Regions from separate parts of the Shewanella sp. MF08487 genome, predicted to be linked through region 4. Evidence: predicted binding sites of a transcription regulator. Region 4 holds the regulator's gene; each other region holds the start of a gene.
The links. Region 4 encodes sigma-54, which starts transcription at its own class of promoters, with help from an activator protein. Its sites were predicted from a motif close to GTTGGCACGNNNNTNGNNT; they were not measured.

Region 1 (3,174 bases), on a different contig from region 4:
CGCGCATAAGTTGCCGGTCGCTATTTTGAAAAAGGTGTTTGCCGTGTTGCTTATCTTACTGAGCGTCAAAATGATGTGGTCGGTAATATACGCCTAACTCTGCAGGGATTTGGTTTAAGCGAGGTTTTGAACTAGAGCCTGATAAAGTGTAATAAACAATTGAAAAAATTATAAAATATTAGCCACGAGGCGCTATGATTTGCCGACCAATAGCCGACTACCAAGAGTCGGCGTTAAAGCGTGCCAATCTGGCTTCTGTAATAGTGCATTGAGTCAGCTGCATTAATTCACCCAAGGTGATTGCAGGGTTTTCAGTGATCAGTCGAATGAGCTTAGCCTCTAATGGCTCAAGTTTATCGGTATGTTGCAGCAGCGCCGTTGTCAGCTTTTGGATAAGATAGCGAAACGCCCCCTCTACTGTTTGGTTTGTTAATTGCTCAGCTTGTAGATGGGCGGTGTAGGATTGAATGTTAATCGCGCCGCCTACAATGCACCAATTTCTTGAACGACGAACACGCTTAAGCTCGCAATCATATTGTTTGGCTATCGCTTGGGCTTGTTTAACCGTATCGCGCCCAATTCGATGAATAAGCGAGGGCAGCAAAATAGTAATATTGTCGGTCATGGAAGTATCGGCAAAGCCTACTCGCTAAAATCAATGCGCCGAAGTGTAGCCTGCCGCTAGCGGTTCTGAAACTAAAGAAAATGATCGCCCCTCACACTATGACTAACACGATTTATTTCGTGCAGTTAACGTCTTGAGCATAACGCTGCTATTGCCTACAATAGCGCACGCATTTTTTTCACGATAGATAACGACAGACCACGACTATGAACGACACAACTGCACAACCGACTTTACCCGATCGCCTTTCTGTTAACCCACGTAGCCCACATCATGTGGCTGAAATTTTCGAGTATGAAATTGGGATTAAGCTCAACGGCAAAGAACGTTTTGATGTCGAAGAATATTGCATAAGTGAAGGCTGGGTAAAAATCCCAACCAAATCATTAGATCGTCGCGGCCAACCGCTAACCATGACAGTAAAAGGCACAGTTGAAGCGTTTTATCGCTAATACAAGTGTTATTGCTGTTGATGTAGTGTCTAATAACATTAGGTCATTACACTCAAGTTTCTCCAGCATTTTGGGCAGTCAAGTGTCAAATGTAACGAGGGATTGGAGATATTAGGCGGGATTGATGAGGGGCCAAATAATAGCCCCTCGCTTTATCAGCTTAAAATGACATGATTACAAGTGTGACTTTTCAAACTCTTTTTTCGCTTCATCTTTAGCCATACCATATTTTTCTTGCATCTTGCCTTGAAACTTTTCGAGATTGCCATCAATTTCAAGTAAATCGTCGTCAGTTAATTTGCCCCAATTCGCTTTAAGCGTACCCGAAACCTGTTTCCACTTACCTTGCACTATATCGTTATTCATAATGTTGATTCCTTGGTTAGTTAGAAAAATGCTAATCTTATCTTGTACTAAACATTTACACATAAAAGCTTATCAAGTCCCATGCCAAAATATAAGCAAATGATTTATATATGAAAATTATATTTAAGCGAAAATAAAAAAATATTTAAGTGTAACTGTTACATGCAAACGGGTAATAGTTGCAAATAGTAATTTGGCAATGAATACTGTTGCTCGTCATTAGTCATAATAATATTATCCAACAACAAGCTACTTTAATTGCAATGATTTTTATTGAGCCCATTTGATAACAGAAATATAAACTCACTGATATTGTTTACTTAAGTTCCTCATCGGCAGTACTCACACAAAAAACAAAAAACGTGGTTAAAGTAATAAAGCTACAATCACTTAATGTTGAACTAATCGACTGCATTTTCGGAGTAATCCGATAAACGATTTATAAGTTTTTGCTAAAAAACTCATTCAATTTATCCCATGGAATAAGCGCAGTTCTGTCATACAAATCAACGTGGCCGGCGCCTTTAACATAGTAAAGCTCCTTTGGCTCACCCGCTAATCGGTAAGCGTCTTCACTAAACTCCTTTGAATGCGCCTTATCGCCAGTAATAAACAACATTGGCCGTGGTGAGATGGTGTCAATGTCGTTAAACGGGTAGAAGTTCATAAACTTTATGTTGCTGGTCAGCGTTGGGTGAGTGGTTAACTGTGGTGACGAGCTTGCTGGCGTATATTCGCCCCGTGGCGTGCGATAAAAATCGTAAAACTCCCGCTGGATTGGATGGGTATCCTTATCTAACTGATGCACTGTCCCGCTGGTATATTCAATTTCACCGCCGCCGAACTCAACATCCCGCTGTTTCGCCGCGGCTGCGATAAGCTTTTTACGTTGTTCAACAGTTTGTGAGTGGTTTAGGCCATGACGATTTACTGCGCCCATGTTGTACATGCTCACGGTAGCGATAGCTTTCATGCGCGGGTCAATCTTGGCCGCACTAATCACAAAACTGCCACTGCCACAAATACCCAGCACGCCGATGCGAGTTCGATCTATTAACTTATTTGTGCCCAGATAATCGACCGCAGCACTAAAATCCTCGGCGTAAATATCGGGCGAAACCGCATTACGGGGTTGGCCTTCACTTTCGCCCCAAAATGACAAGTCTAGCGATAAGCTAATAAATCCTTGTTCCGCCATTTTTGTGGCATATAAATTAGCACTTTGCTCTTTTACCGCGCCCATTGGATGACCGACGACTATCGCTGGATGAGTCATTTTTTTATCGAGGTTTTTGGGGATAAACAGATTGCCTACAACCTCCATATTATATTGATTTTTAAATGTCACCCGTTGCATAGCCACGCTATCGCTTTGGTAGAAATTATCGGCGCCATTAGACATATCCTGCGCGCATGCAGGCAGACTTGCCGTTGATAACAGGCCCAGCATTATTATTGCTTTAGTGATTTTATTTAAATTTTTCATATACATTGTAGGTTCTCTATTCTTCATCATCGCCATTTTGTGCTAGCTCTATTCGTACTTTGATATCACTGTCGCCCATGAGAGCTTCAACACTCCCTTCAATTTGACCAAGGCGGATGAGTCCGCGCGAATAATCAAAGCCGTGATAGAAAAGAGCCAAGTTCCCCCAAGGCGCAAAATACGCAATGTCGCCCACTTTGGGGGTATAACCTTCTGGCGCATCTTTATGCGAAAGCTTTGCCGGT
Region 2 (3,174 bases), on a different contig from region 4:
TTCTTTATACACAAATCGCGAGGGTTATAATCTGAGCGTAAGATAATGAATATTAAAGGGAATACGCTTGCTAGGCTTTTAAATCATTGCCTAAGCTCGAAATAGTTGAGGTTTTACCTTTGTCGTTATAAGTGAGACTAGTCGCATTTCTACTTGCTTGTAAAGCTTGTGCAAAACGATTTAGACTGGCTAAATTCATCTCAATTAAACTGGCATTTTGTTCGTTAAGCTCTTTGCATTCAGTCAATGCTGCTTTAATAATATCCATTTTATGGATAAGTTCTGCCTGCTGGGTGAGCTGTGTTTTATCACTGTGTGCGGCTAAAATGTCATCATTAGCTTTTAGATCTTTCAAGCATTGTGATTTTTCACTAGCTAGTGACAGCAGTAAATCGGCGTTTTGGTCAGCCAAAGCGCCCTTTTCCTTGAGTATGATTTGCTTAAGTACAGCCAAATGGGCGTGTTGTTGATCTACCAGTTTAGCTATTGCTGTCATAGTTACTCTTTATTTAAGTCATTAAGTTCGGCTTCAAAACTTGCAATATTAGCAGCCAACTTTTCAGGATCAATCTTGTAACGACCTTCGGTAATAGCCTGTTTAATTTCAGCGACTTTCTTTTGGTCAACTTCAGGAAGGCTCGCCATTTTAGACTGAGCTTTTTGTAGTTGTTGTGCTTGGGCCGTAATAACCACAGAATCACTTTTTTGCGGTGTTGTTGATTTTGTTGCAACTTGAGCCGGTTGTTCATTGCTGGCTTTAGTTGCCCCAGCTCGAACTTGTGCAGTGGTTGCAGTATTGAGTTTGCTAATGTCTATGGCCATTTTTAGCTCCAGCGTGTGTATTCGGGATTTCTTAACTGGGTATCGGCAGCTTATAAGAAAGCTTTAGACTATTTTACATTCTTACTTCAACTTCGCCAATGCCCGTGACTATAGCATCGAGTTCTTTGTTTGAACTGCTATTTTTGATTCTTATCCGATCGCCCTTATTCCCATCTTGCAGAGCTTCTCCCGCTGTTTTAAGTTCGAAAGAGTTAGAACGCACATGGATAGATACTGAGTCATTCTTACAAACGAAGCATAAGTTGTTGCTCAATATAGGAGAATTTTTTGCTACTCGTCGCTTTACGCGTACTCCAGCTAATTTATTAGGGTCATCAAATTCAGCCCCTCTTAAACTATTTTGCTCGATGTAACGTACTTCGACCTGACTGGGTGAGATGAGTTCACCGGGAGCTAAGGTTTCTGTTGAAACAACAACGGGAAATAATATATCGACACGTACCGATATATATATTTGCCATGGGTAGGCTAAGTCTTGCGTGTCACAGCTCACTTTGAGAGTGTTATTGCGACTAATTTCTCTATCGCTCGCCATTTCGATATTAATAGGCGACGAACATTGTGACGGTAACATTCTTGCGTCAACTATTTGCGGCGTAATACTGACCCTAGCATTGGCTGGCGCTGATACTTTTTCAACAATAAGCGCTTTAGCTAATTCTGATATGGCCGATATGGTGGGGACAATCGACTCTGCGCTCGCAGAGGCGGGCGTTAATATGGCAATAATACACAAAAAATAGACTAAATTTACTTTCATAATGAAGAGACTAGCGCGTAACGCTAGAATACACCTATACTTTTATAAAGTTCGAAGCTGGTCATTGTCTGAGTTATTTAGACAACTGCCAGAAGATTGACTCAACTTCAACTAGGTTTATCGATAGATAAGACGTAAGCAATTAATATGCCTATACTCACCTGAGTCATAGGGCCGTACATAAACAGAACAACAAGGCAGAGTTATGTCGAGTATTCTTGATTCAGTCAACAAGCGAACTCAGCTCGTTGGTCAAAACCGTTTAGAACTGCTGCTTTTTAAGTTAAATGGTCGTCAGCGTTTTGGGATTAACGTTTTTAAGGTTAAAGAGGTACTGCAGTGTCCACCACTGACCACTTTGCCTAAACTTAACCCGAATGTAAAAGGTGTCGCTCATATTCGCGGTACGACTATTTCTGTTATCGATTTGAGTGCAGCAACTGGCGGTCGGCCATTAACCAGCACTGAAAACTGTTTTATTATTATTTCGGAATATAACCGTAGCGTTCAGGGTTTTTTAGTCAGTTCAGTTGAGCGTATTATCAACATGAATTGGGAAGCCATTATGCCGCCACCACAAGGCGCAGGCCGCAATTCTTACCTGACAGCCGTGACTGAAATTGAAGGTGAATTAGTTGAAATTCTCGATGTGGAAAAAATACTATATGAGATATCACCCGTAAAAACGGCTATCAGTGAAGAGGTAAATGAGAAGCTAACTCTAGATAGAAATCGACACTACCATATTATGGTAATCGATGATTCTGCCGTAGCACGTAAACAAATTATTCGCTCACTTGAATCATTAAATTTACAAATTGATACAGCAAAAGATGGTCGAGAAGCATTAAATAAGCTTAAAGAAATCGCCAAAGAGATGGATAATGTTGCTGATGAAATTCCACTTATTATCTCAGATATTGAGATGCCAGAGATGGATGGCTATACCTTGACCGCTGAAATTAGAGATGATCCAAAATTAAAACATATCAAAGTAGTGCTACATACTTCATTAAGTGGGGTGTTCAATCAGGCAATGGTTCAAAAAGTCGGCGCAAATGACTTTATTGCTAAGTTTAACCCCGACGAGCTCGCGGCTGCGGTGAATAAGCATTTGAGCTTATAAATTTGTGGGTTAGTACCTCGGTAAGCTTTACGCTATAATCTCGATTCATAACATAATAGTTTTGCACTGATTTTAGTGCACGCTATAAGATTTAGGATGTGAATGTGCCAAATAAATCACTCGCTGAAGCTGAATATAATCAATTTAGGTTGTTCTTAGAGCAACATAGCGGCATCGTACTGGGTGAGAATAAGCAATATCTTGTGCGCAGCCGTTTAGCTCCTTTGATGGGGAAATATAACCTGCCATCCTTGTCTGACGTGGTTAAGCACTCGATGAAGCCGACAGAGCGAGCACTGCGAGCCGAAGTGATCGATGCTATGACGACGAATGAAACTCTCTGGTTCCGTGATCGTTATCCGTTTGAATTATTAAACAACGCATTATTACCCGAGTATAGCCGTTTGGGGCGTCCTCTTAAAATTTGGTCTGCCGCGTGTTCGTC
Region 3 (3,174 bases), on a different contig from region 4:
TTTATTGAAAAGACCAATATCAGTACGCCTCCCAGTACTTTTACTCATGTTTTAATTTCTTGGTCATTCCAAGTACATAAGTGAACTCAGTCTAACCAAAATATAAAATATTTTTTACTTTTTTGATTTTTCCCCGCACCGTTTTAGTCCACTATCTGTAATACTGCACCAGCATTGATTTGATGTTTATCAGTGTTTAAAACGTAGCGCGCCAAGAGCGTGATTGGGGGAGATAAAATAAGTATGTTTTCAAAATTAACCATAACTGCAACCTTAGTGATATTGAGCATACTCGCTGCGGGTATTTACCGTTTTAATCTGACCAGTGATGATCTTTATGGTGAGATTGAAGAAGAGCAGGTGATGTTCGATGACAGCGCTGTTAATGAGGTTATGGCGGAGCAACCCATAAAACCGCAAGCGGGAGACGTTGAATCGGCAACATTTTTTGATAGTGAATCGGTTGTCAATGCATCGGAAGTGATGTCAAAACTCTTTAACTTACAGATAGTTAATTCTTTTAACGTTATTTTACCTGAAAGTGCTAAGCCTGTTGAATTGACCCATTTTATTAAGATTAATCAGACAGATTTGGCTATAGGAGATTATCAAGATGGTGAGGTAAAAGGTCGAGTGTTATTTGATTATTTGCGTATCACACCGCTTAATTTTGATCCAGCCCTTGAGCCAGATACCCAGAGTAGCGCTCCAATTCAAGACGATCCTACAGTGCAGATTATGCCTTTTGTTGCCCCCTTTATAGTTACGACCCAAGGCTCGGGAGCATTTTGGTATCTTGGATTTTTTAATCTTGATTATGAATACAAAAGCCTGAAACATTTAAACAGTGTGATGCTTGGCGATAGAATTGAAATTGAGAGCATTGAGCCTATCTATCCTTTCGAAGCACCCTATAAACTGTTAGTCACTTATCGGGATAGGGCGCCAAATCAACCTATGTCAGCTAATCCTGAAATCGTTAAAACCTTAGAGGTGAATGTGAGCGAAACCGGCATACACTAACTAAGTGCTTGGCCACCTTTGATTACAGAGTCCAGCTACGAGTAGATGTCATGGTTATTAGTCGCGTCACGTTTAAACGTATGCTTTGTATCTGTCAGGTAAAATATTTTAAGGTGAGTAGGTTAACTAAGAGTTATGTGTGGAGTAAGCATAAAAAAACCAGCCTAGGCTGGTTTTTTATGACTCTTTTTTATGAGGTACTCTAAAAAATAATCTACATTTATGTACGGTTAAAATTGCGAGTATTCGTGAGTTCTAAGAGGCTTTTTTAACCACTTTAATCTTATCAACGACCTTTTTCACATCGTCGGTATTTTCAGCGATTTTAAGTGCTAACTGACGTTCAGCATCGCTCGCAACCTCACCTTTTAAAGTAACAACGCCATTGGCGACATTAACATCAATCTGGGTACCAGAAACATCGGTTGAAAATAGTAAACGAGTTTTGATGACGGTAGCAACTTTAGAATCGGTTAAAGTGGCGACAACTTCACTCGTGCCTTCTTTCTCATTCATCACTGTTAGTTGGTTATCAACATCTTTCACGCCGTCTAAGCTTTTAATCAACTCAGTGGCAAGTGCTTTATCTACGCTACTTTCTACTTTACCTGTTAGTGTCACCTTACCGTCTTTCACATCGGTATTGATGTCAAAGGAATTCAGGTTAGTGTTAAGCAGTAAAGTGGTTTCTGCTTTACCATCGATCCATGCATCTTTAGCCCCATCTTTCCAGTCTTGAGCGGCGACATTTAAGCTGATTGAACCGACAAGTAAGGTCGCAATTATTGATGCTGCTACAGTTGTGGTTTTCATAAGAATATCCTCCGTTGTTTTCTTGAATAAAGATAATGCTCGAATCGTGCCATCTTTTATATTTGATTGATTTTAAAGTCATTTTTTATTTTTACGGATATTAAGTTTATTTTTCTTCTATTCTTTTCGGTCTTTTTTACCGACTCAATGTAATTGTTGCATCGCAGTTTTTCAGCTGTGGGAGCGTGGGCGTCAGTGAAATATAAACCTTAAGTAATAAAAAACCGCACTTTGTGTGCGGTATGGCCTAAGGCGAACTCGAATGTTAACGTCGGCAAAAAGAGATCATTTCATCACAACTGCTTTGTAGCCAAGCGGCACTATCGGCAAGCTTTTGGGCAATATGAGGTTGATAGACTTGTTTAACGGCATGTTTTAGTTGTACTAACCTGCATTGTTCAAGTTCAATTAAGTGGGCGACGCCCTTATGCCAACAATCTTGTTGAAGTAAGATTTGTGCCTGTGCGTAAGTCGTATGCTGTGTATGTCCCCCGTACGCTGGCAAGGCTAGGTATGCTGTATTTGATAGTATAATTCGCCGTTGTGGTGGATCCAGCAGTGCCAATATTCGTTGGTAGATATGTATCTGCATTGAAAAAATACGTTTCAGATTGTAGTCGTCAATCGCCGTTATAGCGTGAGTGTAAAACCTCAAGCTATGCTGACTAGATGTCACAATCTCATCAATTAACATGATGTCTGCGTTGATATCGGTCTGATGTTGCACAACATTAGACTTCATAATGTGCCTCCTTAATGCGTGTAGCTAACATGCTTAGTAAATAATTGAATGTTGTTCAGCTACCATGCATTTTTTGTTCTCTTTTTAAGTGATATTTTAAGAGGCTGATTTTTAGAATGATATTTTTTATACACACTAGATTAACGCTAGATTAACGCTTTTGATTAGGAAACTATTACCGCTCTTATTGTTAAAATTTCACGGTTAACATACAGTTGCTATCTACACACAGGGAGTGAAACTCGCATGACTCGACCCACACTTTTTTATCATCTGCATGACATTGGCAGCGAGCAAGCCTTAATCCAACTTGAGGGAGCAAAAGAGTTTAATAAATTACGCAGTGTTGATGATATCTCTTGGCTAGCACAACTTGAGTCGAATCGTATTGATGTAGCAATTATAGAGTTACCCCGCCTGAGCCATGAAGATTATTTAAGCTTAATAGAAAGTGCTGCGATGACACATATCGAGTTTATCTTTCTGTCTGATGGGCAACCTAATCCGCATCTTGATAAATTAATGTCCCAGTGCGCGGGTTACCATTTTCGCCAGCCCTACGATATGGCGCTCATTAGCGATACTTTAGCTGAGTT
Region 4 (3,174 bases):
AAATTAATTGCCGAAAGTACTGGCAGCGGTGACGATCGCGTGATCACAATTATTCAGCCAGAAAGCTATCAAGATGATGTAAAGCCTAATACGCCAACTGATAAACCTGTTAAAAAGCAGGATCCTCAATGACACAGATCACTCTAAGAGCACAAAACTTAGCGAAAAGTTATAAGAGCCGCCAAGTCGTTAAAGATGTCAGTTTGACGGTAAAAACCGGTCAAGTTGTTGGTCTACTCGGCCCAAACGGAGCCGGTAAAACCACGACCTTTTACATGGTTGTCGGGTTGGTAAAGAGCGATAAAGGACATATTTTTATCGATGATCATGATTTAACCGCTGACCCTATGCACTTACGTGCCCGCAAAGGCATTGGTTACTTACCGCAGGAAGCCAGTATCTTTCGTAAGCTGAGCGTACATGACAACATTATGGCTGTACTACAAACTCGCAAAGAATTAACGAAAGAACAAAGAGATGAAGAATTAGAACATCTGCTTGAAGAGTTCCATATCACCCATATACGTGACAGCCAAGGTATGTCGTTGTCTGGTGGCGAGCGTCGCCGTGTAGAAATTGCACGGGCTTTAGCAGCTAATCCTAAGTTCATTTTACTTGATGAACCTTTTGCTGGCGTCGATCCGATTTCAGTTATCGACATCAAGAAAATTATTGAGCAGCTTAAAAGTCGTGGCCTTGGTGTACTAATTACCGACCACAATGTTCGCGAGACATTAGATGTGTGTGAACATGCCTATATTGTCAGTCACGGAAACCTAATCGCAGAAGGAACTCCGGCAGAGATCTTAGACAATCAGCAGGTTAGGGCTGTGTACTTAGGTGAACAATTCAGGCTATAGTTAACCAAAGGGAGTCGATGGTCGTTAATTATACCACCATCCGGCTCGACTCAAGAGGGTAATCAGCGACCCCATCTAACAATAATAACTTAGGGATCTGCGGTAACATGAAAGCGTCACTCCAGCTCAAACTGGGTCAACAGTTAACCATGACGCCACAATTACAGCAGGCAATTCGTCTGTTGCAACTATCGTCATTAGAACTGCAGCAAGAGATCCAGCAAGCCTTAGATTCTAATCCCCTTCTCGAGCTGGAAGAGGATCAATTCGACGCAACTAAAGACCCTGTAAACCAAACGCTATCGGATACCGATTTCAGTGAATCCGTCGCTCCGCCACCAGAAAAAGACAGCTCTACCGTCGACACCGCAGAATCTTTAACTCAAGAATCCATGCCGGACGATCTTCCCATGGACACGACTTGGGATGAAGTATTTACCGCGTCACCTAACTCAGGTCCAGGTGGGAGTCGCGAAGACGATATGCCCTTTCAAGGTGAGACTAGCGACGGTTTATATGAGCACTTAGAATGGCAAAAAAATCTCACCCCCTTTTCTGAAACCGATTTAGCCATTGCGACCGCCATTATCGAAGCAATAAACGATCAAGGTTATCTCACTCAAAGCACTGAAGAAATTCTGGAAGCTATAGGTAACCCAGAGGTCGAACTTGACGAAGTCGAAGCCGTGCTTAAACGTATTCAACATTTCGACCCAATAGGTGTTGCCGCCAGAGATTTAAGCGAATGCCTGCTGATCCAACTGTCACACTTTGCGCCCGATACGCCCCATCTTGATAACGCCCGCATGCTGATTAAAGATCATTTAGATCTCATTGCGGCACGTGACTTTAGATTATTGATGCGTAAGACTAAGCTCAAAGAAGATGAGTTAAGAGACGGCATAACGCTCATCCAAACTCTTAATCCTCGCCCGGGTTTATTGATTACCCCCAACGAGGACGAATATGTTATTCCCGATGTATCAGTGTCAAAGAAAAATGGCCGCTGGGTCGTTGAACTTAACCCTGATAACATGCCTAAAATCAATGTAAATCAACATTATGCCTCTATGGCGCGCAGCTCTAAAAACCAAGCCGACAGCCAATTTATTCGTGGGCATCTGCAAGAGGCTAAATGGTTTATTAAAAGTTTAGAAAGTCGCAACGATACCCTGCTGAAAGTGGCGAACTGTATTGTCCAATACCAACAAGGCTTCTTTGAATATGGTGAAGAAGCGATGAAACCTATGGTACTTAACGATATTGCCGAAGCAGTCGAGATGCATGAGTCCACCATCTCGCGGGTGACCACCCAAAAATACATGCATACCCCAAAGGGGCTTTTTGAACTAAAATACTTCTTCTCTAGCCATGTTGGTACGGATGATGGTGGTGAATGTTCATCAACGGCAATCAGAGCCTTTATTAAAAAACTGGTTGCAGCAGAAAATCAGAAAAAACCATTAAGTGACAGTAAGATGGCACAACTTCTGGCAGAACAGGGAATAAATGTAGCACGCAGAACCATTGCGAAATATCGAGAAGCCATGCTTATTCCCCCTTCTAATCAGCGTAAGAGTTTATAACCTACAGTGAATATCGGAGGACGTTTCTATGCACATACACCTAGTTGGGCACCATATTGAAATTACCGAATCGTTACGCGCATATGTAGAAGAAAAGTTTTCAAAACTTGAACGCCATTTCGAACAGATCAATAATGTGCACGTTGTGCTCAATGTTGAGAAAATAAAACAAATTGCTGAAGCGAGGATAAACCTCATCGGTGGTGAAGTATTTGCTACTGCCGAGCATACTGATATGTATGCAGCTATAGACGCCCTGATAGACAAACTTGATCGTCAGGTTATTAAACACAAAGAGAAGTTAACAAAACACTAATAATGGAACTTTGTAGCATACTGCGGCCGGAGTGCACGACCTGCGCCACTCCGGGCAGCAAAAAAAAAGTACTGGAACTCATCAGCGACCTAGTCGCTGCCCAGTACCCGACCCTCTCATCTCAAGAGATATTCGAAAGCCTAGTGGCGCGCGAAAAGGTGGGGAGCACAGGTATAGGTAACGGTATCGCCATTCCACATGGTCGATTAGCCGATATAGATAAGCCCATTGCCGTACTTATTAAGTGCGAAGAGCCAATTGCATTTGATGCTATTGATAAGCAACCGGTTGATATTTTATTTGCATTACTGGTGCCTGCTGACCAATGTCAGCAGCACTTAAGCACCTTGTCTTGCATGGCCGAAAAACTGAGTGATAAGCAAATATTGAAACAATTACGCAAGACACATGA

Region 1: ACRN9H_RS08010 (CsbD family protein) is a predicted target of sigma-54. The motif match lies at 1,514-1,532, and genes of this name have one in related genera.
Region 2: flgA (flagellar basal body P-ring formation chaperone FlgA) is a predicted target of sigma-54. The motif match lies at 1,740-1,758, and genes of this name have one in related genera.
Region 3: ACRN9H_RS10220 (BON domain-containing protein) is a predicted target of sigma-54. The motif match lies at 1,872-1,890, and genes of this name have one in related genera.

The regions. Positions count from the first base shown of each region.
Region 1 is NZ_JBOZPB010000008.1:79,243-82,416, reverse strand. It holds gene ACRN9H_RS08025 (sulfite exporter TauE/SafE family protein) at 1-97, shown strand, start outside; gene ACRN9H_RS08020 (ribosome recycling factor family protein) at 218-625, opposite strand; gene ACRN9H_RS08015 (DUF3297 family protein) at 832-1,077, shown strand; gene ACRN9H_RS08010 (CsbD family protein) at 1,252-1,443, opposite strand; gene ACRN9H_RS08005 (alpha/beta hydrolase) at 1,883-2,965, opposite strand; gene ACRN9H_RS08000 (cyclophilin-like fold protein) at 2,946-3,174, opposite strand, start outside.
Region 2 is NZ_JBOZPB010000002.1:121,520-124,693, forward strand. It holds gene ACRN9H_RS01900 (flagella synthesis protein FlgN) at 71-496, opposite strand; gene flgM (flagellar biosynthesis anti-sigma factor FlgM) at 499-822, opposite strand; gene flgA (flagellar basal body P-ring formation chaperone FlgA) at 896-1,603, opposite strand; gene ACRN9H_RS01915 (chemotaxis protein CheV) at 1,809-2,729, shown strand; gene ACRN9H_RS01920 (CheR family methyltransferase) at 2,828-3,174, shown strand, end outside.
Region 3 is NZ_JBOZPB010000012.1:38,070-41,243, reverse strand. It holds gene ACRN9H_RS10225 (hypothetical protein) at 238-1,023, shown strand; gene ACRN9H_RS10220 (BON domain-containing protein) at 1,279-1,836, opposite strand; gene ACRN9H_RS10215 (glutamyl-tRNA reductase) at 2,102-2,578, opposite strand; gene ACRN9H_RS10210 (sigma-54 interaction domain-containing protein) at 2,825-3,174, shown strand, end outside.
Region 4 is NZ_JBOZPB010000030.1:31,551-34,724, forward strand. It holds gene lptA (lipopolysaccharide transport periplasmic protein LptA) at 1-132, shown strand, start outside; gene lptB (LPS export ABC transporter ATP-binding protein) at 129-860, shown strand; gene ACRN9H_RS17410 (RNA polymerase factor sigma-54) at 968-2,446, shown strand; gene hpf (ribosome hibernation promoting factor) at 2,475-2,762, shown strand; gene ptsN (PTS IIA-like nitrogen regulatory protein PtsN) at 2,765-3,174, shown strand, end outside.